Regions from separate parts of the Roseateles sp. AC306 genome, predicted to be linked through region 2. Evidence: predicted binding sites of a transcription regulator. Region 2 holds the regulator's gene; the other holds the start of a gene.

Region 1 (15,338 bases), on a different contig from region 2:
CATGGGCCCGGGGCGCTCGGGATCGATGTCTGGAATGAGCAGGAAGGTGTAGTTGATCGCCAGCGTGACATCGCCGCTGGTGTTGTCTGCGTCATTGCCCAGGACCTGTACCGTCTGCGCGCCGCCGACGTCCTGGCATTCGAGCGCACCGGCGCAGTTCACGTAGGACAGCCCGTTGATCAGGCGCACGTTCTCTGCACCGAAGGATTCAAGGCCGATGGTGAAGGCGAAGCGCCCCCGGTCGTTCCACTTCGCGTGCAGCGAGAACTGCATCGTCACCGGCGTCGGCGTCGTCCCCGTGTAGATCAGGTCCTCCATCCATTCGGCCGTGGCTTCGCCGTAGAAGCTGCGCGTGCCGAGGGGATCGCTGGGCATGCCGTAGTCCTGTGGGCCGTCCGTCCGCCAGCTTCGCGCCTTGAGCACGCCGTAGTCGGCAAAGGCCTGTGCGGCCGCCAGCGTCGGCAGCGTTGCGCGCTTGTACCAGGTGTCGACGACGATGGGCATGCCCGACACGGTGCAGCCCACCCCGCCCGGCGTGGCGGCGATGCAGCCCATGTGGCTGATCGAGGAGCCGTCCGGCAGCTGGGTGACGGTGCCGAACCCTGTGTTGACAAGACCCGTGGGGTCGGTCGGCACGAACGAGCCGGTGCTGTAGGCGACGACACTGTGGCCGGGGTCGGCGGCCGCGCCCAGGCTGGCCAGGCCAAGTGCCGCGATGGCCAGCCGGTGCGCAGCGCCGCGACGGAGTGCAGAAGCGTTCATGACGAGTTCCTCGCGGCAATGTGAATCGCGCGAGTGAGATCTGGTCGGCTGCGCCGCCAAGCCTGCCGTCGCGCGCCACAGGCTCCGATTCATCCTAGGCCACCGGCCGCCCGCCGGCACCCCCTACAAGCGCGTGGCCAGCCGACCCGCGCTCAGGCGAGGAAGCGCGCCGGCAGGGCTTGCCGATGCGGGTAGTACTGGAACCACGGCTGCGCCTGCACGATCGCCTGCCAGACCGACGGCCGGGCCAGCAGGCGCTCGAAGTAGGCGCTCAGCGTGGTGTGACCGGCCGAGAACGGCCGCACGGTCGCCGCGTAGAACAGCGCCGGTGCCGCGGCACAGTCGGCCATGCTGAAGTCGTCGCCCGTCGCCCAGGCGTGGTCGCCCCGGCGGCTTTCGATCATGTCGTAGGCCATGCCGAGGGCGTCGACGGCAGCCGACATCGCCATGGCATCCCGATCCGCTTCGGGGCGGAGCAGCTGGGCGATGTAGCGCTGCATCGGGTCCATGACGTAGCAGTCGAACAGCCGGTCCCACAGTCGCACCTGGAGCTGCGCGTCGAAGTCATCGGGCAGCAGGCGCAGGCGGCCGGGGTGGTGGCGGTCCAGGTATTCGATCTGTACGGCTGTTTCCGGCACGACGCGTTCGCCATCGACAAGCAGCGGGATCTTGCCCGTCGGCCACAGCGCCGCATAAGCCGCGCGCTCGCCCGGGTCGCCCAGGTTGACCAGCTTCTTCTCATAAGGCGTGCCGTTTTCGGCTAGCGCGATCAGCAGCTTCCAGCAGTGGGAAGAGAGCGGGTGGTAGTGCAGCGTCAGTGGCATGGCTCTTTCTCTATGCGACAAAGCAAAAGCGGGCCGAAGCCCGCTCTCTGCCTCAGGGCACTCTTCAGTCCTGCACCACCGCAGCTGCCCGCAACCGCTTGTTCACCCGCAGCGCCACCAGCGTGCAGACGACGCCGGACAGCAGGTAGACGCTGAGAGACATCAAGCCGAAGCGCGAGGACAGGTAGAGCGCGATGACGGGCGCGAAGGCCGCGCCCAGCAGCCAGGCCATGTCCGCCGTCAGCGCCGCGCCGGTGTAGCGGAAGTGGGGCAGGAAGTTGGACGTCACCGAGCCAGCCGACTGGCCGTAGGACAGGCCCAGCAGCACGAAGCCGATCAGGATGAACGCGGCCTGGCCGGGCTTGCCGCCGCCCAGCATCAGCGGCGCGAACAGCGCGAACACGCCGATGGCGATGGCGAGCGTGCCCAGGAAGTTGCGCCGGCCGACCTTGTCGGCAATCAAGCCGGACATCGGCATGGCGGCGGCCGCAAAGGCGGCGCCCAGCAACTCCATCTTCATGAAACCATCGATGCCCTGCTCGTCTGACAAGGCGACCCAGGAGAGCGGAAACACCGTCACCAGGTGGAAGAGGGCATAGCTGGCCAGGGCCACGAAGGCGCCTATGACGATGTGGTGGCCCTGCGCGGGCAGCAGCTCGTGCAGATAGGCGGGATCCAGCTCATGCTCTTCCATGCGCTTCTCGTACTCGTGCGTGACCACGAGACGCAGGCGGGCGAACAGCGCGACAACGTTGATCGCGAAGGCCGTGAAGAAGGGGAAGCGCCAGCCCCACGACAGGAAGTCCTTGCTGTCGAGGCTGCTGAACACGTAGAGGAACACGCCCGAGGCGATGAAGAAGCCCAGCGGTGCGCCGAGCTGCCCCAGCATGGCGTACCAGCCGCGGCGGTCCGGCGGTGCGTTCAGCGCCAGCAGCGAGGGCAGGCCGTCCCAGGAACCGCCCAGTGCCAGGCCTTGGCCGACACGACACAGCGCCAGCAGCACGATGGCCGTGCTGCCAGCCTCGGCAAAGCCGGGCAGCAGGCCCATGGCGACGGTGGAGCAGCCGAGCAGGAAAAGTGCGGTGGTCAGCTTGGCGGAGCGGCCGAAGCGGCGCTGGATCTCCATGCCGATCAGCGTGCCGACCGGGCGGACGACGAACGCCAGCGCGAAGACGAGGAACGCGTAGAGCGTGCCGGTCAGGCGGTCCGCGAACGGGAAGAACACCTGTGGGAAGACCAGCACCGAGGCGATGCCGAAAACGAAGAAATCGAAGTATTCCGATGCTCGCCCAATGATCACGCCGACCGCGATGTCGCCGGGTGCGAGGTCCTCGTCCGTGCGCGTGGTCAGCGGGCCGGATTGGGGGGTGGTGAAGGTACTGCTCATTGCCATTTCGGGCCTGTCTCCGCTTTTGCCTAGGACAAAATGTCCACTCGTTGATTTGCCTCAATCAACTTACATTCCTTCGCAGCGTGCAAGATCGTTAACCCTTGCGCGTCACCCAGGATGTACCCCATCAAGTCTGCCTTTTCCCGCGCCCTGGTCTTGTCAGCCAGCTTCGCTTTGTCTGGCTGTGACTGGATCGTGATGAAGCCGCACGGCGACATTGCGAACCAGCAGGCCCAGCTCATTGTCACGTCGACGCTGCTGATGCTGCTGATCATCGTGCCGGTGATCGCCCTGACGCTGCTGTTTGCATACCGTTACCGCCAGTCCAACACCGAGGCGACGTATGCGCCGGACTGGGACCATTCCACTCGCCTGGAACTGGTGATCTGGGGTGCGCCGCTGCTGATCATCATCGCGCTGGGCGCGATCACCTGGATCAGCACCCACAAGCTCGATCCTTTCCGCCCGCTGGACCGCATTTCGGAAGACAAGCCGCTGGTGGCCGACGTGAAACCCATGGAGGTCTACGCCGTGTCCATGGACTGGAAGTGGCTGTTCATCTACCCCGAGCAGGGCATCGCCACCATCAACGAGCTGGCCGCGCCGGTGGACAGGCCGATCCACTTCCGCTTCACTTCGACGACGGTGATGAACACCTTCTACGTGCCGGCGCTCGCCGGCATGATCTACACGATGCCGGGCATGGAGACGCAGCTGCACGCGGTCATCAACAAGGCCGGCGTGTACGACGGCCTCTCGGCCCACTACAGCGGCGCCGGCTTCTCGGACATGCGCTTCAAGTTCCACGGCCTCAGCAACGAAGACTTCGCGCGCTGGGTCGAGGGCAACAAGGCCGGTGGCAACACGCTGACGCGCGCCGGCTACCTGAAGCTCGAGCAACCCAGCGCCAAAGAGCCGATTCAGCGTTTCGCCAGCGTCGAGCCCGGCCTGTGGAGCGCCATCGTCGACCGCTGCGTCGACGGCAAGAAGATGTGCGCCAGCCAGATGATGGCCATCGACGCCGCCGGCGGCGCCGGGAAGGGTGGCGTGGCCAGCACCATGCGCAGCAGCTGGCGCGATGCCGAGGGCAACCAGCGTGAGCGCTTCGTCGTCGCCGCGCTGTGCACGCCGACCAATCCGCTGGGCCTGCCCATCGAGATCGAAGCCAGCGCTGGCAGCGCCATCAAGAACTAAGAGCAGCAGACCATGTCCAACGCCGTTGTCGCCCAGCACCAGGCTGCTGACCAGCTCCACCCCATCCTCGGCCGCCTGGGCTGGGACTCGCTGCCCCTGCACGAGCCCATCCTCATCGCCACCTTCATCGCCGTGGTGCTCGGCGGCGCGCTGGTGTTTGCGCTGGTCACCAAGTTCAAGCTCTGGGGCCATCTGTGGCGTGACTGGATCACCAGCATCGACCACAAGAAGATCGGGATCATGTACATGATCCTGGGCATCGTCATGCTGCTGCGCGGCTTCGCCGATGCGCTGATGATGCGCGCCCACCAGGCCATGGCCTTCAGCGAGAACGCCGGCTTCCTGCCGCCGCACCACTACGACCAGGTCTTCACGGCGCACGGCGTCATCATGATCTTCTTCGTCGCGATGCCCTTCGTGACCGGGTTCATGAACTACGTCGTGCCGTTGCAGATCGGCGCGCGCGACGTGGCCTTCCCCTTCTTGAACAACTTCAGCTTCTGGATGACCGCTGGTGGCGCCGTGCTGGTCATGATCTCGCTGTTCGTCGGCGAGTTCGCCAAGACCGGCTGGCTGGCCTACCCGCCGCTGTCGGGCATCCTGGCAAGCCCGGATGTCGGGGTGGACTACTACCTCTGGTCATTGCAGATCGCGGGGGTGGGCACGACGCTGTCGGGCATCAACCTGATCGCCACCATCATCAAGATGCGCGCGCCGGGCATGACGATGATGAAGATGCCCGTCTTCACGTGGACGTCGCTGTGCACCAACGTGCTGATCGTCGCCACCTTCCCCGTGCTGGCCGCCACGCTGGCGCTACTGACGGCCGACCGCTACCTCGGCACCAACTTCTTCACCAACGACCTCGGCGGCAACGCCATGCTCTACGTGAACCTGATCTGGATCTGGGGCCACCCCGAGGTCTACATCCTGGTGCTGCCCGTGTTCGGCATCTTCTCGGAAGTGGTGTCCACCTTCAGCCGCAAGAAGCTGTTCGGCTACGCCTCCATGGTCTATGCCACGGTGGTCATCACCATCCTGTCCTACCTCGTCTGGCTGCACCACTTCTTCACGATGGGGTCGGGGGCGAGCGTGAACAGCTTCTTCGGCATCACGACGATGATCATCTCGATCCCGACGGGCGCCAAGATCTTCAACTGGCTGTTCACGATGTACCGCGGCCGCATCAAGTTCGAGGTGCCGATGCTGTGGACGGTGGGCTTCATGATCACCTTCACCATCGGCGGCATGACCGGTGTGCTGCTGGCGGTGCCGGCGGCGGACTTCGTGCTGCACAACAGCCTTTTCCTGATCGCCCACTTCCACAACGTCATCATCGGGGGCGTCGTGTTCGGCGCCTTCGCCGGCATCAATTACTGGTTCCCCAAGGCCTTCGGCTTCCGCCTCGACGCGTTCTGGGGCAAGGTCTCGTTCTGGTGCTGGTTCATCGGCTTCTGGGTCGCGTTCGCGCCGCTGTATGTGCTGGGCCTGATGGGCGTCACGCGCCGCGTCAGCCACTTCGATGATCCGTCGCTGCAGATCTGGTTCGTCGTTGCAGCGGTCGGTGCGGGCATCGTGGCGCTGGGCATCGCGGCTTTCCTGATCCAGATCGGCGTCAGCATCCTGCGCCGCAAGGAACTGCGCGACACGACCGGCGACATCTGGGGCGGCCGCACGCTGGAGTGGTCCACCGCCTCGCCGCCGCCGGACTACAACTTCGCCTTCACGCCGGTCGCCCACGAGATGGATGCCTGGTACGACATGAAGCACCGCGGCGCCGAGCGTCCGGTCAAGGGCTTCGTCGCCATCCACATGCCGAAGAACACCGGCGCCGGCTTCGTCATCGCCATGCTGGCCACCGTGATGGGCTTTGCGCTGATCTGGCATATGTACTGGATTGCCGCGCTTGGCCTGGTGGCCACTGTCGTCGCGGCCATCGTGCACACCTTCAACTACGACCGTGACTTCCACATCCCGGCCGACGTCGTGGCCCGCAGCGAGGACGAGCGCACCCGCGCGCTGGCCGCTGCCGCCACCTCCGCCGCCTGATCGGGAAACGCTGAAATGTCTGCAACCATTGCCACCCACGTGAACGGCGCGCCGGTCTACTACGACCACAGCGGCGAGCACCATCCGCCGAACAGCACCATGCTGGGCTTCTGGCTCTACCTGATGAGCGACTGCCTCATCTTCGCGGTGCTGTTCGCTGTCTACGCCGTGCTGGGCCGCTCGTATGCGGCCGGCCCGTCGGGCGCCGACCTGTTCGACCTGCCGCTGGTGGCCGCCAACACGGCGCTGCTGCTGTTCTCGTCCATCACCTACGGCTTCGCGATGATCGCGATGCAGGCGCGCAACAAGCGCCATGTGCTCGCCTGGCTGGCGGTCACGGGCCTGCTCGGCCTGGGCTTCCTGGGCATCGAGCTCTACGAGTTCCACCACCTCATCCACGAGGGTGCCGGCCCGGGCCGCAGCGCCTTCCTGTCCAGCTTCTTCACGCTGGTGGGCACGCACGGCCTGCACGTCACCTTCGGCTGCATCTGGCTCGTCACGCTGATGTTCCAGGTCAACAAGCTGGGCCTCACGCCGCCCAACCGCCGCCGCCTGATGTGCCTGTCGATGTTCTGGCACTTCCTGGACGTCGTCTGGATCGGCGTCTTCACCTTCGTCTATCTGATGGGAGTGCTGTGATGGCGGCCGACCACGCTCACGATTCACACGGTCATGACGACCACCTCGACGGCGAGGCCGACTTCCACGTCAGCTACAAGGGCTACGCCACCGGCTTCATCCTGTCCGTCATCCTCACGGCCATCCCGTTCTGGCTCGTCATGGCCAAGGTGCTGCCCAGCCCGAAGATGACCGGCTTCGTCATCCTCGGCTTCGCCGCCGTGCAGATGGTGGTGCACATGATCTATTTCCTGCACATGAACGCCAAGGTCGAGCAGGGCTGGTCGCTGCTGGCCCTGATCTTCACGGCGGCGCTGGTCGTCATCATGCTGGCCGGCTCGGTCTGGGTCATGTTCCACATGAACGCCAACATGATGCCGACGCCCGACCCCGCCGCGATGCGCAACATGCCCTGACTGGGTATGGGCCGCGCCGCACGGATCGCCCTGATCGTCGCTGCGGCGCTGGCGAGCGTTGCTTTCCTCGCGCTGGCTGCCTGGCAGGTGCAGCGGCTGGGCTGGAAGCAGGACCTGATCGCCCGTGTCGAGCGGCAGGTCCACGCGGAACCGGTCGCGCCGCCGCCGGCTTCTGCCGTGGTCTCGAAAGCCGACGAATACCGCCGTGTCCGCCTGCACGGCCGGTTCGAGCCACGCCAAGTGCTCGTGCAGGCCGTGACCGAACTGGGCGGCGGCCACTGGGTGCTGGCGCCGCTGCGGCTGGACGATGGCAGCGTCATCCTCGTCAACCGCGGCTTCGTGCCGCCCGAGCAGCGCGCGCCCGAGCTGCATGCCGCGCCGAACGGTCCGGTCGCGCTGACAGGCCTGCTGCGCCTGACCGAAACCGGCGGCGGCCCGCTGCGCAGCAACGTGCCGGCCGAGGGCCGTTGGTACTCACGTGACGTGGCCGGCATCGCCGCGCAACTGGGGGTGGCCGACAAGGCCGCGGCGTACTTCGTCGACGAGTCGGCCGACCCCGCCCAGCCACAGCGTTATCCGCGCCCCGGCTTGACGGTCATCCGTTTCGCCAACAATCACGCCGTCTACGCCGCCACCTGGCTGGCGCTCGCGGCCATGGCCGCCGCCGCGGCCGGCTATCTGGTGCGCGAGGAGCGCCGGCGACTTCAGCCTTGAGCACCCAGCCACTGACCGCCGCCGAACCCGTTGCCGTAGCGCCCGAGCGCCGCGCCGGCCGCGCCAACCTGCGCCAGCTCATCGAGCTGCGCTGGCTGGCCGTTGGCGGCCAGCTCGCCACGGTGCTCGTCGTGCATGCCGGTCTCGGCATTGCGCTGCCCTGGGCCGAGATGCTCACGCTGCTGGGCGTGCTCGTCGCGTTCAACCTGTTCAGCCTCTGGCGCAACCGGCTCGCGCAGCCGGTGTCGCAGATCGAGCTCTGCATCGCCTTGCTCGTCGATGTGAGCGTGCTGACCGGCCAGCTCTACCTCGCCGGCGGCAGCGACAACCCCTTCATCTACCTCTACCTGCTGCAGGTCGCCGTGGCCTCGGTGCTGTTGCGGCCGGCCTACCTCGGCGCCATCGTGCTGAGCACGCTGACCGGCTTCGTCGCACTGACGCAGTGGCACCGCCCGCTGCTGCTGGACGCCACGTCGCCGACGACGCTGTCGCCCAGCTACCTGGGCGGCCTGCTGCTGTGCTTCCTGCTCAACGTCGGGCTGCTGAGCGTCTTCATCGTTCGCATCAACCGCAACCTGCGCCAGCGCGACGCCGAGCTGGCCGAGCTGCAGCAGCGCGCCGCCGAAGAGGTGCACATCGTGCGCATGGGCCTGCTCGCCAGCGGTGCCGCGCACGAACTGGGCACGCCGCTGGCCACGCTCAGCGTCATCCTCGGCGACTGGGCCCACATGGCGCCCTTCGCCGGCGAGCCCGAGCTGCGCGAGGAGATCGAGGAGATGCAGCGCCAGGTGTTGCGCTGCAAGGCCATCGTCACCGGCATCCTGATGTCGGCCGGCGAGATGCGCGGCGAGGCGCCCCAGCTGACGCCGCTGCAGGCCTTCATCGACGGCCTGGCCAGCCAGTGGCGCTCCGCCCACCCCCACGCCGGACTGGCGTTGCAGAGCCAGGACCTGCCGGACATCGACATCATTTCGGACAGCGCGTTGCAGCAGGTCGTGGCCAACCTGCTGGACAACGCCGCCGAGGCCGCGCCGGGCAGGCCGCTGACGCTGGTGGCGGCCTGTACCGGTGAGGGCATGCTCTCCTTGAGCGTGCTCGACGAAGGCCCCGGCTTCGATGCCGAGCGCCTCAAGCATTTCGGCGAGCCCTACCAGAGCAGCAAGGGCCAGCCCGGCCGCGGCATGGGCCTGTTCCTGTCGGTCAACGTGGCGCGCACGCTCGGCGGCCGGCTCGAGGCGCGCAACCGTGACGAGGGCGGGGCGGCCGTCACGCTGACGCTGCCGCTCGCCTCGCTGCTCCCCCGACAATTGCGCAGCCATGCCTGAAGACGACCGCCTGCTGCTCATCGTCGAAGACGACGACAGCTTTGCCCGCACGCTGACCCGCTCCTTCGAGCGCCGGGGCTGGCGCGTGCTGCGCGCCACGGGCCTTGACGACATGAAGGCGCTGCTCGACGGCCTGCCTGAGGACGAGGAACTGGGCCATGCCGTTGTCGACCTCAAACTCGCCGGCGGGGCCTCGGGCCTGACCTGCGTGCAGGTGCTGCACGGCTGGGACCCGGAAGTACTGATCGTCGTGCTGACGGGCTACGCGAGCATCGCCACGGCGGTGGAGGCCATCAAGCTAGGCGCCTGCCACTACCTCGCCAAGCCGGCCAACACCGATGACATCGAGGCTGCCTTCGCGCGCAGGCAGGGCGATGCCGACGTGGAGGTGACCGAGCGCCAGACGGCGTCCATCAAGACGCTGGAATGGGAGCGCATCCACGAGGTGCTGGCCGAGACCGACTTCAACATCAGCGAGACCGCGCGCCGCCTGGGCATGCACCGGCGCACGCTGGCGCGCAAGCTGGAGAAGCAGCGCATCAAGTGAGCGGTGGCGTCAGCCGGGCAGCCGCCTTGAAGGCTCTGGTCGCTCTGATGTATCTGCGACCGTCCTGGTATTGCCTGTTCGCCGGCATGGGCCGCTTCCCGGCGGAGCTGTGCTCAGCGCCGCAGGCCGTCACGGCCGCCCGGGCGCGGCTGAACCAGCGGGCCCCGGGCCCTGATCGCCCATCGCCATCACTTGACCGCCGCGTGAGGTCACGCCGGACCTGCCCCAGGCATTCACACCAGACATGGCACCATCCAGACGTGTAGATGGGCGTGCAGAACCGCATGAAGGAATGAGAGTGAGACACAAGATGTTGGGGTTGGTGCTGGCCGTTGCGGCCGCAATGCCGCTTGCGACCGCTGATACGGAGCTGGCTTATCCGCCGCTGCTCGAGCCCGGCGCGCAGGACGCCAAGGCGGCCCGCCTGTCGGCGGACCTGCTGTCGCGCTACCACTACAAGGCCCTGCCGCTGGACGACGCCCTGTCGAGCCAGGTGTTCGACCAGTACCTGAAGCTCCTCGATCCCGAGAAGCTGTACTTCCTGCGGTCCGACGTCGACCGCCTGGCGGCCGACCGCACCCGGCTCGACGATGCCATCCTGAAGGAAGACCTGCGCACCCCGTTCGCGATCTTCAACCTCTACGAACGCCGCGCTGCCGAGCGCATGGCTTTCGCGCGCAGCCTGCTGGCCAGGGGCTTCGACTTCGAGCGCAACGAGACGCTGATGATTGACCGCACGGACCAGCCCTGGCCGGCGACCGAGGCCGAGGGGCTGGAGCTCTGGCGCAAGCGCGTCAAGAACGACTGGCTGCGCCTCAGGCTCGCCGGCCGGGACGACGCGGCTATCCGCAAGCTGCTGGACAAGCGCTACGACAACAACGCCAAACGGCTGGCCAAGATCAACAGCGCGGATGCCTTCCAGGCCTTCATGAACGCCTACACCACGGCGATCGAGCCGCACACCAGCTACCTGGGGCCGCGCGCCGCCGAGAACTTCGACATCGCGATGCGCCTGTCGCTGGTGGGCATCGGCGCCGTCCTGACCGAGAACGACGGTCACATCGCCGTCCGCGAACTGGTGGCAGGCGGGCCGGCCATGGTGTCGGGCCAGCTCCAGGTGGGCGATCGCATCGTCGGCGTCGGCCAGGGGCCGTCAAGCCCGATGGAGGATGTGGTCGGCTGGCGCCTGGACGACGTGGTGGCCCTGATCCGCGGCAAGGCGGCGTCGACGGTGCGGCTTGACATCCTGCCGGCGGACGGCGGCCCCGACGCGCCGGTCAAGACCATCGCCCTGGTCCGCGACACCATCAAGATGCAGGACAGCGCGGCCAAGGCCAAGGTGTACTCGGTGACGACCGGCGACGGCAAGCGCCGGGTCGGCGTGATCACGCTGCCCTCGTTCTACGAGGACGTCGCGGCCATGCAGAACGGCACCAAGGACTACCGCAGCGCCGCGCGCGACGTGGCCCGGCTGTTGCAGGACCTGAAGGCCCAGCAGGTCGAAGGCGTGCTGATGGACCTGCGCAACAACGGCGGCGGCTCGCTGCGCGAGGCGGTTGAGCTGACGGGCCTGTTCCTCGGCAAGGTGCCCGTGGTGCAGACCCGCAATGCCAAGGGCGAGGTCTCCGTGGCCACCAGCTCAGACACTGCGGTGGCCTGGAAGGAGCCGCTGGCGGTGCTGATCAACCGGGGCTCGGCATCGGCATCGGAGATCTTCGCGGCCGCGGTCCAGGACTACGGCCGCGGCCTGGTCATCGGCGAGCCCAGCTTCGGCAAAGGCACGGTCCAGACTGTCGCCCGGCTCGACCAGATCGCCAGGAATCCCAAGCCGACGTTCGGCGACCTGAAGCTGACCATTGCGCAGTTCTTCCGCGTGAACGGCGGGACGACGCAACTGCATGGCGTGATGCCGGACATCCGCGTCCCCGCGGTGGGCGACGACAGCCCGTTCGGCGAATCGAGCTTCGGCAACGCACTGCCCTGGACGCGCATCCCGGCGGTCGACCACCAACCCGTCGGCGACCTGAAACCCCATCTGCCCCGCCTGAAGGCCTGGCACGAGAGCCGGGTGCAGCAAGACCGCGACTACCAGGACCTGGTGGAGGACCTGGCCAAGGCACGGGCGCAGCGCAAGAACAATGTGATCTCGCTCAACGAAGGCGTGCGGCGCAAGGAGCGCGCCGCGCAGGAGAAGCGCCTAGTCGCCCTGCTGGGCGGCGCCGCCGCCAGCGCCGCGTCGGGCGCGGGCGGCACCCTGGCGGACGACGGCCTGCAATTCAACGAGCGCCAGCTCGCCCGGGACCTCGCCGCCCAAAAGGCCCGCGACGCCGCCAACGACGTCCTCCTCAACGAGGCCGTCAACATCGTGTCCGACAGTGTGGCGTTGAAGGCCGGCAAGTCGCAGGTCGCGGCGAGCGCTTCGTCGCCCCGCCCCATGGAGATCAAGGCCCTGCTACTCCAAGGTTCATCGGAGCAATAGCGACCTCGCACCCAGCTGCGCCGTCCTGCTTTTCGCAGATCGAGGCGGCAGCCACGAGGAAGCCATGGCGATAAAGACCATTCGCCTCGGCGGTCGCCCAGCAGGCCTGCCCCGAACGTCGGCGATCAGCCTGGAACGGACCCACGTCGGGCGGCGCAAACGCCGGCTCAAAGCCCGGCAAGCAGCTCGTACGACCGCCGCCGCAGCGCGTGGTCGTGCACCGCGCAGGCGACGATGAACTCATCCGCCTGCGTGCGCTCCCGCGTCTTGGCCAGGCCCGCGCGCACCGTCTCCGGCGAGCCGACGATGGACTCGCTCAGCATGCGCTCCACCTGCATGCGCTCGGCCGGCGACCACAGCGCGTCCATGCTCGCCACCGGCGGCGGCAGCTTGCCGCGCCGGCCGCGCACCATGCCGAGAAAGCGCTGCTGGGCTGAGGTGAACAGGAACTGCGCTTCTTCGTCCGTCGGCGCGACGATGACGTTCAGGCCCACCATGGCATGCGGCTTGGCGTGGCGCACGCTGGGTTTGTAGGTCGCACGGTAGATCTGCAGTGCCTGCATCAGCATCTCCGGCGCGAAGTGCGACGCGAACGCGAACGGCAGGCCGAGGTAGGCCGAGAGCTGGGCGCTGTAGAGGCTGGAGCCCAGCAGCCAGATCGGCACCTCGGTGCCCTGGCCGGGCACGGCGCGCACTTGCGCTTCGTCGCTCACCGGCGCGAGGTAGCTCTGCAGCTCGAGCACGTCGTTGGGGAAACCGTCCTCGCCGGTCGACTCCAGGCTGCGGCGCAACGCGCGCATCGTCGGGCGGTCGGTGCCGGGCGCGCGGCCTAACCCCAAGTCGATGCGGCCCGGGAACAGCTCGGCCAGCGTGCCGAACTGCTCGGCAATGGTCAGCGGCGCATGGTTGGGCAGCATGATGCCGCCGGCGCCGACGCGGATGCGCTCGGACGCGCCGGCGAGCTGGCCGATCAGCACGGCCGTGGCTGAACTCGCCACGCCTTCCATGTTGTGGTGCTCGGCCACCCAGTAGCGCGTGTAGCCCAGCTCGTCGGCGAGCTTGACGAGGTCCAGGCTGTTCAGCAGCGCTTCGCGGGTGGTGGCGCCTTCGACGACGGGTGCCAGATCAAGGATGGAGAGTGGGGGCAGGGCGGTCATTCAGGCATCTTGCCGGCTGCGGCTTCGCCCTGTCAGCCTTGGGGTTTGCGCAGATGGTGTTGGAGCCAGGGCAGCAGCCGGGCCTCGTAGGCGGCCCGGTCGAAGTCGTGCAGGTCCACATGCGCAGCGCCCTGCACCGGCCACAGCGTCCTGGGTTCGCGCGCGGCGGCGAACAGCGTTTCGGTCTCGGGCCAGCGCGTGTGCAGGTCCTGGGTGCCCGAAGCAACGAGCAGCGGTGCGCGCACGCTGGCGATGGCGTCGACAGGGCGCAATTGGCCGGTGCCAAAGCCCAGCCGCAGCGGGATCTGCACCAGCAGCAGCGGCGCCAGCGCCTGGCTGGCCACGGGGCCCAGGCGCATGGCGAGGCGGTCCTGCACCGCATCGACGATGGTCGGGTAGACCGACTCAAGCACCAGCGCATCCAGCTCGGGCTGGCGCTGTGCGAACAGCAGGGACGCGCCACCCAGTGACACGCCGATGGCGCCCAGCTTCTCGCCCGGCAGCCGCGCGCGCAGCCAGGCCAGCGCGGCATCGGCCGCCCTGGATTCGTGCCGGCCAAAGCTGATGCGCTCACCACTGCTCTCGCCGTGCGCCGGCAGGTCGACGATGAGGCTGGCGACGCCCTCGCGCTGCAGCCAGCGGGCACGCGCCAGCATCTGCAGGCGGTTGCCGCGCACGCCGTGCAGCATCAGCACGGCGCCTTCGTTCGCGCGGCCGGGAAGGAACCAGCCGGCGATGCGCTGGCCTTCGCCGTACGGAATTTCGATCGTTTCAGCGATGACGCTGGCGGGCGGCAACCCGACGATTGCGCGGACCGGCCGCGTCAGCCATTCGCCGGCTGCCAGGCTCGCTGCGGCAAGGGCGACTGTGAGAGTCAACAAGGTCAGCAGGAGTGGCTTGGTCCAGGATCTGCAACGCTTGTGGGTCGGCATGGGCCGGCATTGTGATCAATCCTCCTTCGCGTCCAGGGTCAGCACCCCGCGCACAAGCTGGGCGCCATCCGGATGCGCCTCAAGGCGAGCGCCAAATTCACGCATCAGCGCCAGCATGCGGCGGTTGCCGGCCAGCACGTCGCCAAAGAGGCGCCGCACGCCCTGGCGGCCTGCGTCGGCCAGGAGGTGAGCCAGCAGCCGCCGGCCCAGGCCGCGGCCTTGCCAGTCGTCGGCCACGGCGAGGGCGAACTCGGCAATCGCCGGTCGCTCGGGGTCGCAGACGTAGCGGGCATCGGCAACCACCGGCCGGCCAGGCGCCTCGGTCTCGCCAATCTCGACCACCCAGGCGCGGTGGAGGCGCTGGTCCACCTCGGTCAGCAGTTTCAGCAGGGCCGGGCTCAACTCGCGCAGGCCGAAGTGGAAGCGCTGGTGGCGCGACTCCAGCGACAGGCCGTTGAAAAAGCGTTGCTCGGCGCAGACGTCTCCGGGCCGCAGCGGCCGCAGCCACGCCGCGCGGCCGCCCGGCAAGGCCCAGCGTTGCGCCCCGTGGGCAACAACGGGCGTGAGCGCCGGCGCGGCAATCACGGCCGCGCCTGGGCGGGGTGCAGGTCCAGCACGGCGTTGGCGCTGAGCGCGCTGATGGTCACGCCCTTGTCGTCGGGCACGACGAAGCACTGGCCCGGCTCCAGCACGATGTCGCGCGCGTCGTGGTCCAGCGTGATCCACAGCGTGCCTTCGGCGCTGCACAGGTGGGCGGCGCGCGCCTGGGGCAGGCGCGAGGTCTGGCCACGTTGCAGCAACAGGCGGGTGTGGGGGATGTCGATCAGCATGTCAGGCTCCTTGCATGCCATGCAGGCATGCACATGGCCTGAATGGTGATTGCCAGCGCCATCGCCGACAAACGATGATTCGGAAGGCTTCGCATTCCTTC
Region 2 (15,338 bases):
AGCACACCAGCAGCAGCCTCTGCCACACGCCGTGCGCCAGTCCCCAGCCCGCGCCCAGGGCCAGTGCGAAACCAGCCAGTCGCAACGCCAGCACGTCACCGCCCGCACCGTGCTTGAGCAGTCTGGCCCGCCACAAGGGCACGATGACGAGGCCCGGCGTGCTCGCCAGCGCAAAGCCGGCCATCGCTGCCGCACCGCTGGTGGGCGAACCCGACAACCCGGCCAGCAACAGCGCCGCATGCAGCAGCCCGCAGGGCATGGCCACCCACGCCATGCCGGTGGCAAAGGCATGGCGCGGCTGCGGGCGCCAGCGAATGGCGCCCAGCCACGCCGGCGCCCGGCCACGCGCAAGCAGCGTCAGGCCGAACAGCAGCAGCGCCGCCTGCAGCAGCGCCCAGGCGGGCTGCAGCAGCGTGACGCTCTGGGCTGCCCGCGAGATCGCTTCGGCCGAAGCTGCCGCCACCGCGCCGCCGGCCGCGTAGCCCAGCAGCCGCCCGGCCAGCAGCTTTGCAGGCCGCTTGCCGCCGGCCAGCGCGCAGGGCGCGCTGCACATGGCCGCGCAGTGCGGCATGCCGGCCAGACCCATCAGCGTGGCCGACGCGACGAGCGCGGCATCCAGCGCCATCAGATGATCCTGGAGAAGCGTTCCCGGCACGCGTCGGCCTGCAGGTAGCGATCGAACACCATCGCCACGGCACGCACGAAATACCAGCCCAGCGGCGTGACCTGGATGGCACCGGGCTCCAGCACGACGAGGCCCTGCCCTGCCAGCTGCGACAGCCGCGCCAGCTCGGGCGCGAAGTAAGCCGGTACGTCGACGAGGTAGGACGCCGCGATGGGCTCGAACTCCACGCGCCCCTGGCACATCAGCGCCATGATGACGGCGCGGCGCAGCAGGTCGTCGCGCGTCAGCGCCAGGCCGCGCTGCACGGGCAGCTGGCGCTGGTGCAACGCGTCCTCGTATTCCTCCAGCGTCTTGGCGTTCTGCGCGTAGGTAGCACCCACGCGGCTGATGGCCGACACGCCCAGGCCGACGAGGTCGCAGTCCGGCTGCGTCGAATAGCCCTGGAAGCCGCGGTGCAGCAGGCCCTGCCGCTTGGCGATGGCCAGCGGGTCGTCCGGCAGCGCGAAGTGGTCCATGCCGATGTAGGCATAGCCCTCGCCCAGCAGCGCGCTGATGGCACCGGACAGCATGGCCAGCTTGTCACCGGCCGGGGGCAACAGCTCGGCGACGATGCGGCGCTGCGGCTTGAAGCGCTGCGGCAGGTGGGCGTAGGCATACATCGCGATGCGGTCGGGGCGCAGCTGGGCGACCTGTTCGATGGTGCGGGCAAAGCTGGCCGGCGTCTGCAGCGGCAGGCCGTAGATGAGGTCGACGTTGGTGGACGCAAAGCCCAGCTCGCGGGCCTGGCTCATCAGCTGGGCGACCTGCTCGAAGGGCTGCACGCGGTGCACGGCCTTCTGCACGGCGGCGTCGAAATCCTGCACACCGAAGGACAGGCGGTTGAAGCCGAGCTGGCGCAGATGAGCCAGGCGTTGCTGGTCGACCGTGCGCGGGTCCACCTCGATGGACAGCTCGGCACCCGGCAGCAGCTTGAAGCGGCGGCGCAGCAGGTCCATCAGCGAGGTCAGCTCGGTGTCGGACAGGAAGGTCGGCGAGCCGCCGCCCAGGTGCAGCTGCGACACCGGCGCCGGGCCACCCAAGGCCTCGGCGACAAGCTCCATCTCCACGGCCAACGCGTCCAGATAGGGCGCGGCGCGCTCGTGGTGCTTGGTGATGATCTTGTTGCAGGCGCAGTAGTAGCAGAGCTGCTCGCAGAACGGGATGTGCACATAGACCGACAGCGGCTGGGCCGTGCCGCGCTGGCGCAGCGCCTGCAGGTGCTGGGCGCCCTGGTGGGCCTCGACGAAGCGGTCCGCCGTCGGGTAGGACGTGTAGCGCGGCCCAGCCACGTCGTGGCGGCGCATGTTCGCTTCAAGAAGGTCGGCGTCGAGGGAGCGGTCGGTTACAGCAGCCATGCCGTCACTGTGCCGAGACAGGCACGGGCGGGCTTTGATCCAGGTCAAGGGCCGCGCGGGTCTTCTGGCAAAGAATCCAACCCATGCTGACTCCCCTGCCTCGCGCGATGACCATGCCGACCAACTCCGACATGGCCGCCGCGCCCGCCATCGAGCCGCTGAAGGTCGCCTGCGCCAGCTGCAATCTGCGCGAGCTGTGCCTGCCGGTGGGCATGAATGCCAAGGAGCTGGATCAGCTGGAGGGGCTGGTCGACAAGCGCCGCACGGTGCCGCGTGGCGAGCATCTGTTCCGCAACGGCGAGCGCTTCACAGCGCTGTACGCGGTGCGCACCGGCTTCTTCAAGACCTGCGTCGGCAGCGAGGACGGCCGCGACCAGGTCACGGGCTTCCAGATGGCCGGCGAGCTGCTCGGCCTGGACGGCATCAGCAGCGACCACCACCACTGCGACGCGGTGGCGCTGGAGGACTCGTCGGTCTGCGTCATTCCCTACGACCAGCTCGAAGAGTTGTCGCGCGAGTTCACCGCGCTGCAGCACTCCTTCCACAAGATCATGAGCCGCGAGATCGTGCGCGACCACGGCGTGATGCTGCTGCTCGGCAATATGCGCGCCGAGGAACGGCTCGCCGCCTTCTTGCTGAACCTGACGCAACGACTGCAGGCACGCGGCTTCTCGCCGTCCAGCCTGGTGCTGCGCATGACGCGCGAGGAGATCGGCAGCTATCTCGGGCTGAAGCTGGAAACCGTCAGCCGCGCCTTCTCCAAGTTTCAGGACGAGGGGCTGATGGAGGTGAAGCAGCGGCAGTTGCGCATCCTCAACCAGCCTGGGCTGCAGGCGCTGGTGAACAACAGCCGCTGCTGAGCCAGACGCAAAAAGGCCCCGCGTGGGCGCGCGGGGCCTGAGATCGAAGGTGGCGGGGCTTGGGCAACGCTGAACAAGCCCCTCGCGCGCAGCGCATCCCTGCTTTGGGCGGCCTGCTGCGTTGCAAGCCTTGCAGGCCGCGCCAAGCCAGAGGCTTGGCCCTTCGGCAGGCACAAGCGGCGCGCCGCTTGTGTCCGGCCTCAGCCTCGCCATAGCCGAGCTATGGCTGCGGTTTGCGCCTTGCAGCCCATCCCAAACCAGGGCGCGCTGCATCGCGGGGACTTATTCGGCGTCGCCTTAGCCGACCTTGATCTCGTTACGCACTTCCTTCACGCCGGGCACGGCCTGGACGACCTTGATGGCCTTCTGGGCCAGTTCGGCGCTGGGGGCAGAACCCTTGACCACGACGACGCCGGCGGTGGTGCTGCTGACGGTCAGCGGCAGGGCCTGCAGATCCTTGTCCTGCTGCAGAGCCGCAGCGGCCTGGGTCGTGACGGCGGCATCCCCGGTCTGCGCCTGCGCGACGACCGGCTCGGCCGGGGCCGGGGCGGGAGCGGGGTCGGCAGCGAAGGAAGCGGTGGCGGCGGAGGCCATCAGGGCGGCGGACAGCAGACGGACGAGGTTGGATGCTTGCATGCAGATCTCCTGAGGATTGCTTGAATCAAAAAGCGATGCCGGATGGCACCACGAACAGGCTTAGCGCAAGGGGTGTGCCAGCTCAGGATTTCCTAAGAATTTCAATGACTTAGCTTCAGATCCGCCTCCCGAGGTGCTGCCCACGGCCATCCCGGGCCAGGTTCTTGTCGCCGTGCGGCGACGGGTCCCCGCAGGACCGCCCTAAGTGCTTGATTCGCCTGACAACTTGCTGTCGCCAAAAGCCGACGCGGCAGCTAGGGGGTCGGCGTCGGTGCGGAAGAGCTGCGGGTCCAGGCCGTGCTTCTGCATCAGGCGGTAGAACTCCGTGCGGTTGCGGTCGGCCAGCCGTGCGGCCTCGGCAACGTGGCCCGAAGTGAGCTTGAGCAACTGGTTCAGGTAGTCGCGCTCGAAGCGCTGCTTGGCATGCTGGTAGTTCAGCACGTCGGCCGACGGCATCTGCAGCGCGCGCTGCACCTGGGCCAGCGGCACCAGCGGCGCGGTGGCCAGCACGCAGACCTGCTCGACGACGTTGTAGAGCTGGCGCGCATTGCCGGGCCACGGCGCCGTGACCAGCGCCTCCAGCGCATCGGGCGCAAAGCCCTTGACCGGCTTGCGGTGCCGCTCGGCCAGCGTTTGCAAAAAGTGCTGAGCCAGCAGCGCGATGTCCTCCCGGCGCTCGGCCAACGGTGGCAACGTGAGCTTGACGACATTGAGCCGGTAGTAGAGGTCGGGGCGGAACTGGCCCTCGGCCATGGCCCGGTCGAGGTCGCGGTGGGTGGCGGACAACACGCGCACGTCCACCGCCACCGCCTCGTTGCTGCCCACCGGCCGCACCACGCGCTCCTGCAAGACGCGCAGCAGCTTGACCTGCAGGGCCAGCGGCATGTCGCCGATCTCGTCAAGGAAGACCGTGCCACCATGCGCCGCCGGGATCAGGCCCTGACGATGACCCTGCGCGCCGGTGAAGGCGCCCTTCACATGGCCGAAGAGTTCGGACTCCAGCAGCGCCTCGGGGATGGCGCCGCAGTTCACCGCGATGAAGGGTTTGGCCGCACGCGGGCTGGCGTTGTGCAGCGCACGGGCCAGCAGCTCCTTGCCGGTGCCACTGTCGCCGCAGATCAGCACGCTGGCATCGGTGGCGGCCACCAGCCGCGCCTCGGCCAGCACCTCGGCCATGCGCGGGCTGCGGCTGATGATCTCGCGGCGCCAGCTGCCGTCGCCGCCCGATGCCGGTGCCGGGCCGGGCGCATTCACGCGCAGCGCCTGGGCGATCTTGGCCAGCAGCTCCTTGCCGTCGAAGGGCTTGGTCAGGTAGGCATGCGCGCCGCGGGTCGTCGCTTCGACGGCGTCCGGGATGCTGCCGTGGGCGGTGAGCAGGATGACGGGCAGCGACGGGTGGCGGCTGCGCACCTCGTCGAACAGCGCGAGGCCGTCCAGCCCGGGCAGGCGCACGTCGGTGATGACGAGAGACGGAAGGCGCACGGCAAGGTGCGCGAGCGCAGCCTCGGCGCTGGCCACGGCCTGCACGGCGTGGCCGGCGGCGGTGAGGCGCATCGTCATCAGGCGCAGCAGGTCGGCGTCGTCGTCGACGAGGAGGATGGTGGCTTGCGTGGTCATGCGGTCTCCTCAGCGCTTGGCGGGCAGCGTCTGCTCGATGGCCTTGAGGGCTTCAAGCTTCTCGTTGAGCTGCTCGTTGCGGCGCTGGCTGTCTCGCAGCTGCTGGGTCAGCTTGTCGACGTTGTCCTGCAGGCGGCGCTGCTCGGCGAGGCGAGCGGAAAGCAGCGCGGCCAGCGGCTTGAGCGGCTCGGCGGCCTGCGCGTCACTGGAGATGACATCCAGCTGCGCCGCGGCCTGGGCCAGGTCGGCGCTGCTGCGGCCCTGGCTCAACGCAAAGGCCTTGCGCAGCTCCTCGACAGTGCCGAGCACGGCCTTCAGTTGTTCGATCTCGGGCGGCGGTGGAGGCGGCTCGGGGCAGACCGGCGCAGGCGGTGGCGGCGCGGGAGCGGGCGGCGGCGTCTGGCAAGCACTCAGCAGCGCCAACAGCAGCACACAAGCAATTTCAAGCAGTCTTCGCATGGGGAATCTCGATGCGGAAATGGGCGCCGCGCTCGCTCGGCAGCAGGCGGCACGTGCCGCCATGCGCCTGCACGATCTCGCGCACGATGGACAGGCCGATGCCGTTGCCGCGGCGGGCGCCGGGCGCCTGGTTCCGGCCTTGGTAGAAGGGGTCGAAGATGCGGTCCGCATCCTCGACGGCCACGCCGGGGCCGGCGTCGATGCAGTCAATGCGCACCTTGCCATCGGCCTGAGCGAGCGCCAGCGAGATGACGCCGCCGGGCGGGCTGAAGCGCACCGCGTTGACGAGCAGGTTGGCCAGCACGACGCCGAGCTTCTCGCCGTCGGCGACCGTCGTGCAGGGTTCGGCATCGATGCAGACCGTCAGCCCCCTGGCCTGCCACAGCAGCCGCTGGTCGGCTGCGACGCGCGTCAGCAGCGCGCCCACGTCCACTGGCCGGCGCTGCAGCTGCTGCGAATCCGACGCCAGCGTCTGGTAGCGCAGCAGGTCCTCGATCTGGCCCTGCAGTGCCGCGCTGTTGTCGCCGAGGATGCGCACGATCTCGGTCTGGTCGGCCGTCAGCGGGCCGGCCACGCCTTCGCGCAGCAAAGCCGCGCCCTCGCGGATCGAGGCCATCGGCGTTTTCAGCTCATGCGAGATGTGGCGCACAAAGCGGGTCTTGTCGGACTCCAGCGTCGCCAGCCGTTGGCGCAGCCATTCGAGCTGGCGGCCGAGCCGGCGCAGGTCGGCCGGGCCGCGCACGACGACGGGCTCGTCGAAGCGGTTGTCGCCGAGGCGGTTGATGGCGGCCTCGACATGGGAGAGCGGCCGCAGCAGCCAATGGCCAAAGCCCAAGGCCAGCACACCGGCCAGCGCGATGGCGCCCAGCACGAGCGCGCTGATGAGGCGGCGCTGCTGCTCCAGCTCGGCCAGCACGGCATCGCTGCGGCGGTCCATGGCGTGCTGGCTGCGCTCGGCCAGCGCGTCGTTGAGGCGATGCAGGTGGGCAAACACCGGCGTCAGCTGCTTCAGCGCGGCGGCCCGGTTGCGGGCAAGGCCGGGGTTCTGCAGCACGCGCCATGCCGCGTCGGCCTGCGCCGCCCAGTCGTTGAACAACTGCTGCGAGGCGGCATCGGGCATCAGCTCCGTCAGCACCGACTGCGTGGCCTTGGCGTCGACCCAGGCCGCCTGATAGCGGTCGCGCAGGCTGGCGTCGTCGAGCACGAGGAACTGGCGCGCGCTGCGCTCCATGGCCACGGTGCGCTCGGCCAGGCGCTGGCCCTGGGCGGTCAGCGCAGCCGCGTCCTGCGAGGCCTGGCGACCCTGCAGCGCGACATGCTCCAGCGCAAACATCGCCTGGGCCGCAGCGCCGCCGAGCACGGCGGTGATCAGCAGGAACGCCGCCAGCAGGCACTGGTGGAAAGACAGGCCGCGCAGGCGCTGCCGGGCCGAGTCGGTCGGAGACGAGGGCTCGGTGGAGGTGGCGGGCGCGAGGGCGGAATCCAGGGTGTGGGACGGCATCGTGGGCGCCGCATGCTAGGACCCGAACGCGTCTCAATGCCGGCAGCACGGGCCGGCTTTGCATCACGATGCAACGGCCCTGCCGCCATCCGAAAACCGCACCATGTTGCAGCGCACAAAACCGGGCGTACCATGGGTTTCATGCGTCCTCAAGTGCTCATCATCGGCTGCGGGTTTGGCGGCCTGGAGGCGGCGCGCGCCCTGCGCGCTGCGGATGTCGACATCACCGTCGTCGACAAGACCAACCACCACCTCTTCCAGCCGCTGCTCTACCAGGTGGCAACCGCTGGGCTCTCGGCCCCATCCATCGCGGCGCCCATCCGGCATCTGTTCCGCCGGCAGCCCAATGTGACGACGCTGCTGGGCGAGGTCGTCGGCATCGACGCTGCGCAGCACACGGTCACGCTGAAGGACGGCGCCACGCTGCGCTGGGACCACCTCATCGTTGCCGCCGGCGCCACGCACAGCTACTTCGGCCGCGACGACTGGGCGCCGCACGCGCCGGGGCTGAAGACGCTGGACGATGCCTTCGAGATCCGCCGGCGCGTGCTGACGGCCTTCGAGTCGGCCGAGCGCGAGGATGACCCGGCCCGGCGCGTGGCGCTGATGCAGTTCGTCGTCGTGGGCGGCGGGCCGACGGGCGTGGAGCTGGCCGGCACTTTTGCGGAGATCGCACGGCACACGCTGCCGGGCGAGTTCCGCCGCATCGACCCCAGGCAGGCGCGCGTGCTGCTGGTGGAAGGCAGCCCACGCGTGCTGGGCGCCATGCCCGAACGATTGAGCGAGCGCGCCCGCGAGCAGCTGACCGCGCTGGGCGTGGAGGTGAAGCTGAATGCCCGCGTGACCGGCATCGATGCCGAGGGGCTGGACGTCACGACGGCGGCCGGCCAGGAGCGCCTGCACAGCCGCTGCGTTGTCTGGGCCGCGGGCGTGGCCGCGTCGCCGCTGGGGCGCGCGCTGGCGGCGGCGACCGGCTGCACGCTGGACCGCGCGGGACGAGTCGTCGTGGAAGCCGACCTGAGCGTCAAGGGGCATCCGAACATCCAGGTCATCGGCGACCTGGCCGCCGCGCAGAGCCATGTGCCGGGGCGCGACCCCAAGCCCGTGCCTGGCGTGTCACCCGGCGCCAAGCAGATGGGCCGTTGCGCCGCCGCCAATATCCATCGGCAGCTGCGCGGTGAGGCGACGCAGGCTTTCCGATATGCCGACTACGGCAACCTCGCCACCATCGGCCGCAACAGCGCCGTCGTGGACCTGGGCACGCCGGCGGGCGCGCTGCGTTTTTCAGGCTACTTCGCCTGGCTGTTCTGGCTGTTCGCCCACGTCTATTTCCTGATCGGCTTCCGCAACCGCTTCGTCGTGCTGATGGACTGGGCCTGGGCGTACTGGACCCATGACAGGAACGCGCGTGTGGTCAGCGTGGCCAGCCCGGCGAGCGACGTTGCGGCCCGGGCTCGTCCGCCGGCAGGTTGACCAGCAGCAGCGCGACGCTGACGCCCAGCGCGACGACGGCCCAGAAGATCAGGAAGCTCAGCGTGTAGACCGCCTGGGCCGACAACTGCACGGGCGCCGCGCCGAACCAACGCAATTCATGCGGGTCGACGACGGCGAAGACGAGGGCCTCCAGCACGCCGGCCGACAGGAAGGACGACCAGGCCACGGCCATCGCGTAGCGCGCGACGCGTGACGGCGCGTCAATCACCGCTTGACTCCCGGCACCACGCCGGTGGCGGCATGGTTGCGCGCCGCCTGTGCGGGCGCGGCGTCGTTCGCACGCGTCACCAGCGGCGGGTCGGGGAAGCGGATGCACAGGGCCACGGTGACGATGCTGGCGAGGATGACCGACACCGGGCCGGCGACGACGAGCCAGACCATGGGCTCGCGCCAGGCGGAAGAAGTCGTTTGAAGAGTGGACATCTCGGATCTCCCACCGCTTCAGCGCGGCACGACGAAAGTGGATTTCTCGGTGACGCTGTCGCCAGCCGTGCTGCGCACGAGCCAGCGCATGGGCTGTGCGCCGGGCTTGAGCTGCCTCGCCGCCTCTGGCGGCAGACGCAGCGCGACGGTCACCCAGCGCGCCTCGGCCGGGCTCAACGTCACCGTGGTCGCGCGGCTGAGCTGCAGGCCAGGCAGGCCATCGGCCTCGACGCTCAGCTGCTGAGGCGCCTCGGTGGCGTTCATCAGCTGCAGGCGGTACAGGTTCTCTATCCATCCGTCCTCCACCTGGCGGGCCAGCGTGGCGCGGTCGCGCACGATGTCGACGCGGAAGTCGTGGCGGTTCATCAGGCTCCACAGCACAGCGGTGCTCAAGGCCAGCAGCAGGCTGCCGTAAACGAGCACGCGCGGGCGGAAGATGCGGCGCCAGCGCTGGGCAAGCGTGAGCTGCCCGGCCATGCCGTTCTCGGTGTCGTAGCGGATGAGGCCGCGCGGCGTACCCATCTTGTCCATGACGCCGTCGCAGACGTCGATGCAGGCGGCGCAGCTGATGCATTCGTACTGCAGGCCCTTGCGGATGTCGATGCCGGTCGGGCAGACCTGCACGCACAGGTGGCAGTCGATGCAGTCGCCCACGGCCTGGCTGCGCGCCTCGCCCTTCTTGCTGCGCAGCGCGTTGTTGCCGCGCGGCTCGCCACGGGCCGGGTCATAGCTCACGATCAGCGTGTCGCGGTCGAACATCGCGCTCTGGAAGCGCGCGTACGGGCACATGTACTTGCAGACCTGCTCGCGCATATAGCCTGCGTTGCCGTAGGTGGCGAAGCCGTAGAACAGCACCCAGAAGGCCTCCCAGCCGCCGAGCGAGAAGGTCATCAGTTCGCGGATGGGCGTGAAGTAGCCGACAAAGCTGATGCCCGTGAACAGGGCCAGCGCGATCCACGCGACCTGCTTGCCGCCCTTGCGCCAGAGCTTGTTGAACGACCAGGGCGCCTTGTCGAGTTTGAGGCGCGCATTGCGGTCGCCCTCAAACACCTGCTCGATGCGCACGAAGATCTCGGTATAGACCGTCTGCGGGCAGGCATAGCCGCACCACACCCGCCCGGCGACCGCCGTGAACAGGAACAGCGCGTAGGCCGAGATCAGCAGCAGCGCCGTCAGGTAGACGAAGTCCTGCGGGTAGAGCACCAGGCCGAAGACGTAGAAGCGCCGTGCGGCGAGGTCGAACAGCACGGCCGGGCGGTCGCCCCAGCTCAGCCAGGGCAGGCCGTAGAAGACGGCTTGCGTCAGGGCGACCATGGCCCAGCGCCAGCGGGCGAAGAAGCCGTCCACCGCTCGCGGGTGGATCTTGTCTTCGGACCTGTAGAGCCGGATGACGGCTTCGGAATCAGCCATCGCCTTACTGGCTCAAGCCCCAGACGTAGGCGGCCAGCACGCGGATCTGCTCCGGCGTCAACCGCTCACCATGCGCCGGCATCACGCTGTGCTTGCCGTTGTTGATCATGGCGACCACGGCCTCTTCGCCCCAGCCGTGCAGCCAGACCTTGTCGCTGAGGTTGGGGGCGCCCAGCGCGGCCGTTCCCTTGCCGCCGATGCCGTGGCAGGCCGCGCACGCACTGAACTTCGGCTTGCCGAGCTGCGCATACAGCGGGTTGTGCGGGCTGGCTGACAGCGACAGCACGTAGTGGGCGAGGTTGCGCACGTCCTCGCTCGTGCCCACCGCAGCAGCCATGACCGGCATGTTGCCCTCGCGGCCCTGGGTGATGGTCTGGCTGATGGTCTCGAAGCTGCCTCCCCAGAGCCAGTCCTTGTCAGCCAGGTTGGGGAAGCCCTTGGAGCCCTTGGCGTCCGACCCATGGCACTGGGCACAGTTGTTGGCGAACAGGCGCTCGCCGATGGCATGGGCCTTGGAATCCTTGGCGAGTTGCTCGGGTGACTGGCGCGTGAACGCCGCGTAGACCGGCGCCATCGCGGCTCGCGCCTGGGCGATGTCCTGGGCATGTTCATCCGTGCTCGTCCAGCCCAGCGACCCGGCCACGCTACCGAGGCCCGGGTAGAGCGCCAGGTAGACGCCGGAGAACACCACCGTCAGCACGAACAGGCCCATCCACCACAGCGGCAGCGGGTTGTTCAGCTCGCGCAGGTCCTCGTCCCAGACATGGCCGGTCGTGTTGTCCGCCGCCGAGGGCTGGCGGCGGCTGGCAATGACCAGCAGCGCGATGCAGGCGATCAGGCCCAGTACCGTGGACGCGGCGACGAAGATCGACCAGCCCTCGTTGAAGAAGTCGCTCACAGATCACCCCCTTCAAGCGGCAGTTGTGCGGCCGCATCGAAGTGGCCGCGCCAGGCCCAGACGACGATGGCGATGAAGACGGCCAGTGACACGAGGGTCACGGCCACGCGGAGTTCATTGATGCCCATTCGAGGCCTCTTTGGTCAAAGCTGCGGATGCGCCTGCCGTGCCCAGCACCTGCAGATAGGCCACCAGCGCATCCAGCTCGGTCTTGCCGGCAGCGGCCTGCGCGGCGCCCTGCACCTCGGCGTCGCTGTAGGGCGCGCCCAGCGTGCGCAATGCGCTCAAACGTGCGGGTAGCCCGGCGGCGTCCACCGGCGCACCGACCAGCCAGGGGTAGGCCGGCATGTTGGACTCGGGCACCAGGTCCCGCGGGTTGGTCAGGTGGATGCGGTGCCAGTCGTCGCTGTACTTGCCGCCCACGCGGTGCAGGTCGGGCCCGGTGCGTTTGCTGCCCCACTGGAAGGGCCGGTCGTAGACGAACTCGCCCGCCTTTGAATACTCGCCGTAGCGCAGCGTCTCGGCCAGCAGCGGGCGGATCATCTGAGAGTGGCAGTTGTAGCAACCCTCGCGCACATAGATGTCGCGGCCGGCGACCTGCAGGGCCGTGTAGGGCTTGAGGCCCGGGGCCGGCTGCGTGGTCGAGCGCTGGAAGAACAGCGGCACGATCTCGACGAAACCGCCGACGAAGACCGTCAGCAGCACCAGCACGATCATCAGCAGGTTGCTGGTCTCGATGCGCTGGTGGCCGGTGATGCGGTCAGTGTTGTTGTTGCTCATGTTGACTTCCTCAAGCGTGTGCCAGGACTTGCGGAATGCGCACGCGCTGCGGCTGACCGGCCTGCATGGTCTTGACGACGTTCCAGGCCATGACCAGCATGCCGGCGAGGTAGAGCAGCCCGCCCACCAGCCGCGTCACGTAGAAGGGCCAGGTCGCCTTGACGCTCTCGACGAAGGTGTAGACCAGCGTCCCGTCGGGGTTCACCGCGCGCCACATCAAGCCCTGCATGACGCCGGCGATCCACATCGCGGCGATGTAGAGCACGATGCCGAGCGTCGAGATCCAGAAGTGCAGTTCGATGGCGCTCTTGGAGTGCATCTCGGTGCGGCCGAACATGCGCGGGATCAGGTGGTAGAGCGAGCCCATTGAAATGAGGCCCACCCAGCCGAGCGCGCCGGCGTGCACGTGGCCGACGGTCCAGTCGGTGTAGTGCGACAGCGCATTGACGGTCTTGATCGACATCAGCGGCCCCTCGAAGGTGGCCATGCCGTAGAACGACAGGGCGACGATGAGGAACTTCAGGATGGGGTCGTCGCGCAGCTTGTGCCAGGCACCCGACAGCGTCATGACGCCGTTGATCATGCCGCCCCAGCTCGGCGCCAGCAGCACCAGGCTGAAGATCATGCCCACGCTCTGCGCCCAGTCCGGCAGCGCCGTGTAGTGCAGGTGGTGCGGGCCCGCCCACATATACGTGAAGATCAGCGCCCAGAAGTGGACGATGGACAGGCGGTAGCTGTAGACCGGCCGCTCGGCCTGCTTGGGGATGTAGTAATACATCATCCCGAGGAAGCCGGCGGTCAGGAAGAAGCCCACGGCGTTATGGCCGTACCACCACTGCACCATGGCGTCCTGCACGCCGGCATAGGCCGAGTAGCTCTTCCAGAACGTGACCGGCAGCACCGCGCCATTGACGATGTGCAGCAGCGCCACCGCCAGGATGAAGGCGCCGAAGAACCAGTTGGCCACGTAGATGTGGCGGATCTTGCGGCGCCCCACGGTGCCGAAGAAGACGATGGCGTAGGCCACCCACGACACGGCAATCAGCAGCGCGATGGGCCACTCCAGCTCCGCATATTCCTTGCCGCGTGTGAAGCCCATGGGCAGCGTGATGGCCGCACCGACGATGACCGCCTGCCAGCTCCAGAAATGGAACCAGGCCAGCATGGGCGAGAACAGCCGCGTCTGGCCGGTGCGCTGCACGACGTGATAGCTCGTCGCCATCAACGTGCAGCCACCAAACGCGAAGATGACCGCATTGGTGTGCAGTGGCCGCAAGCGCCCATAACTCAACCATGAGATGCCGAAGTTCAGCTCGGGCCAGGCCAGCTGCGCAGCGATGAACACACCCACCGCCATGCCCACCACGCCCCAGAGCACGGCGGCCAGCGCGAATGCGCGCACGGGCCCGTCCTCGTATGTCGTCCCGGCCGTGGCGTCCAATGCCACCAGGACTCTGTCGTTCGCCATCGCGGCTCCTTCGGTCTGATGCGAACGATTCTTCTCGGCGGAGGCTTCAGGCGCCTTGATCCTTGTCAAGCAGGATGCGTTCAGCCTCCATTTCGAAGCCATCGAGTTGCCCGGCGTTCACGGCCCAGCCAAATACGGCCACGATGAGCAGCACCAGCACGACGGAGAACGGAATGAGGAGGTAGAGGATGTCCATCAACGATTGAGCCGTTGGGCGTTCAACACGACGAAAAGCGAACTGCACGCCATGCCGATGCCCGCCGCCAGCGGTGGCAACAGCCCGGTGAGCGCCAGCGGCACGCAGGCCAGGTTGTAGAGCGCGGCCCAGGCCAGGTTCTGGCGCAGTACGCGGCGCGCCTTGTGCGCCAGGGCCAGCGCCTGCGGGATGGCCATCAGCCGGTTGGACACCAGCAGCGCATCGGCCGCGCTGCGCGCCAGCATGGCGCCCTGCCCCATGGCGATCCGCACGTCCGCTGCGGCCAGCACCGGCCCATCGTTGATGCCGTCGCCCACCATCAGCACGCGCTCACCGGCAGCCTGCCATTCGCGCACGGCGGTGAGCTTGGACTCGGGCGTGGCGCCGGCCCGCCAGTGGGCGATGTCCAGCGCGGCAGCCATGCGTGCGACAGCGGTCGGTTGGTCGCCGGACAGCAGGCGCACACGCTGGCCTTGCGAACGCAGCGCCTTGATCGCTTCGGCCGCATCGGCGCGCGGTGCTTCGGCAAGGTCCAGCCACAACACGCAGTCGCCACAGCCGAAGGCCAGCCGCGCGGCCGGGTCGGGCTGCGGGCTGACCCAGGCAGGAGCCCCCAGGCGCCAGCGCTTGCCCGTCCCGTCGCGCGCCTGCACGCCACGACCGGCGACTTCCCTCACGTCGGCCCAACTGCCCGCACTGCCGTCGGCCAAGGCCTGTGCGGCTGGGTGCCGCGACAGCGCAGCCAGGCTGCGCGCCGCACGCAGCAACGCGTCGGCGTCGGCGCCTTCGGCCCAATGGCTGCGCAGTTGCAGCCGGTCTTCGCTGAGCGTGCCGGTCTTGTCAAAGACAACCGTGTCCACCGTGCAAAGCCGCTCCAGCGCCGACAGGTCTGCCAGCAGCAGGCCGCGCCGCGCCAAGGCGCCGCTGGCCGTGAGCCACGCGGCGGGTGCCGCCAGCGTCAGCGCACACGGACAGGTGACGATGAGGACAGCCACCGCGACAGCCACGGCGCGAGACGGGTCAATCCACCACCAGGCAATGCCCGCCGCCAGCGCCAGCAGCAGCACGCCGGCCGTGAAGCCGGCGGCCACACGATCGACCATGCCGTTGACGAAGGGCTGGTGGCTTTGCGCCTGCTGCATCAGCCGCACGATGCCCTGGACCGTCGTGTCCGCGCCCACGCGCTGCACGGTGATGACGAGGGAGCCGTCCACGTTGATGCTGCCCGCCACGACCGCGTCGCCCACCGCCTTGGCGACCGGCGCCGATTCACCCGTCAGCAGCGCCTCGTTCACAAATCCCTGGCCAGACAGCACACAGCCATCGGCCGCGAAGCCCTCGCCCGCCGCGACACGGATGCGGTCGCCCGCCCGCAGCGCCTCGGGCGGCACGCGCTCGCTACTGTCGTCGGCGTTCAAGCGCTCGGCTGCCATCGGCAGCGCGCCGGCCACGGCTTCCAGCGCATCCGCCGCGCGGTGCCGCGCGCCCAGCTCGAACCAGCGCGCCAGCAGCAGCAGCGCGATGAACATCGTCAGCGAATCGAAATAGACCTCGTGGCCCAACGGCCCGGTTGGGTC

The links. The regulator FNR, encoded in region 2, switches genes on or off when oxygen is low (the NO sensors DNR and NnrR bind a similar motif). The targets are predictions, from matches to a motif close to TTGATNNNNATCAA.
Region 1: the regulator FNR is predicted to act here: its motif matches at 3,024-3,037, upstream of cyoA (ubiquinol oxidase subunit II).

Annotation. Positions count from the first base shown of each region.
Region 1 covers NZ_CEEDEB010000007.1:39,230-54,567, reverse strand. Annotated here, with positions in the region: gene AC0IZJ_RS15355 (hypothetical protein) at 1-762, opposite strand, end outside; gene AC0IZJ_RS15350 (glutathione S-transferase family protein) at 915-1,586, opposite strand; gene AC0IZJ_RS15345 (MFS transporter) at 1,651-2,973, opposite strand; gene cyoA (ubiquinol oxidase subunit II) at 3,094-4,170, shown strand; gene cyoB (cytochrome o ubiquinol oxidase subunit I) at 4,183-6,219, shown strand; gene cyoC (cytochrome o ubiquinol oxidase subunit III) at 6,235-6,858, shown strand; gene cyoD (cytochrome o ubiquinol oxidase subunit IV) at 6,858-7,253, shown strand; gene AC0IZJ_RS15320 (SURF1 family protein) at 7,260-7,967, shown strand; gene AC0IZJ_RS15315 (ATP-binding protein) at 7,964-9,292, shown strand; gene AC0IZJ_RS15310 (response regulator transcription factor) at 9,285-9,839, shown strand; gene AC0IZJ_RS15305 (carboxy terminal-processing peptidase) at 10,132-12,318, shown strand; gene AC0IZJ_RS15300 (LLM class flavin-dependent oxidoreductase) at 12,486-13,466, opposite strand; gene AC0IZJ_RS15295 (alpha/beta hydrolase) at 13,508-14,353, opposite strand; gene AC0IZJ_RS15290 (GNAT family N-acetyltransferase) at 14,423-14,992, opposite strand; gene AC0IZJ_RS15285 (DUF2917 domain-containing protein) at 14,989-15,237, opposite strand.
Region 2 covers NZ_CEEDEB010000006.1:159,026-174,363, reverse strand. Annotated here, with positions in the region: gene AC0IZJ_RS14555 (urease accessory protein UreH domain-containing protein) at 1-625, opposite strand, end outside; gene hemN (oxygen-independent coproporphyrinogen III oxidase) at 625-2,019, opposite strand; gene fnr (fumarate/nitrate reduction transcriptional regulator Fnr) at 2,151-2,879, shown strand; gene AC0IZJ_RS14540 (BON domain-containing protein) at 3,177-3,515, opposite strand; gene AC0IZJ_RS14535 (sigma 54-interacting transcriptional regulator) at 3,717-5,132, opposite strand; gene AC0IZJ_RS14530 (hypothetical protein) at 5,142-5,591, opposite strand; gene AC0IZJ_RS14525 (sensor histidine kinase) at 5,575-7,092, opposite strand; gene AC0IZJ_RS14520 (NAD(P)/FAD-dependent oxidoreductase) at 7,234-8,565, shown strand; gene AC0IZJ_RS14515 (hypothetical protein) at 8,507-8,794, opposite strand; gene AC0IZJ_RS14510 (hypothetical protein) at 8,791-9,009, opposite strand; gene ccoG (cytochrome c oxidase accessory protein CcoG) at 9,028-10,419, opposite strand; gene ccoP (cytochrome-c oxidase, cbb3-type subunit III) at 10,424-11,317, opposite strand; gene AC0IZJ_RS14495 (cbb3-type cytochrome oxidase subunit 3) at 11,314-11,445, opposite strand; gene ccoO (cytochrome-c oxidase, cbb3-type subunit II) at 11,432-12,097, opposite strand; gene ccoN (cytochrome-c oxidase, cbb3-type subunit I) at 12,108-13,565, opposite strand; gene ccoS (cbb3-type cytochrome oxidase assembly protein CcoS) at 13,612-13,761, opposite strand; gene AC0IZJ_RS14475 (heavy metal translocating P-type ATPase) at 13,761-15,338, opposite strand, start outside.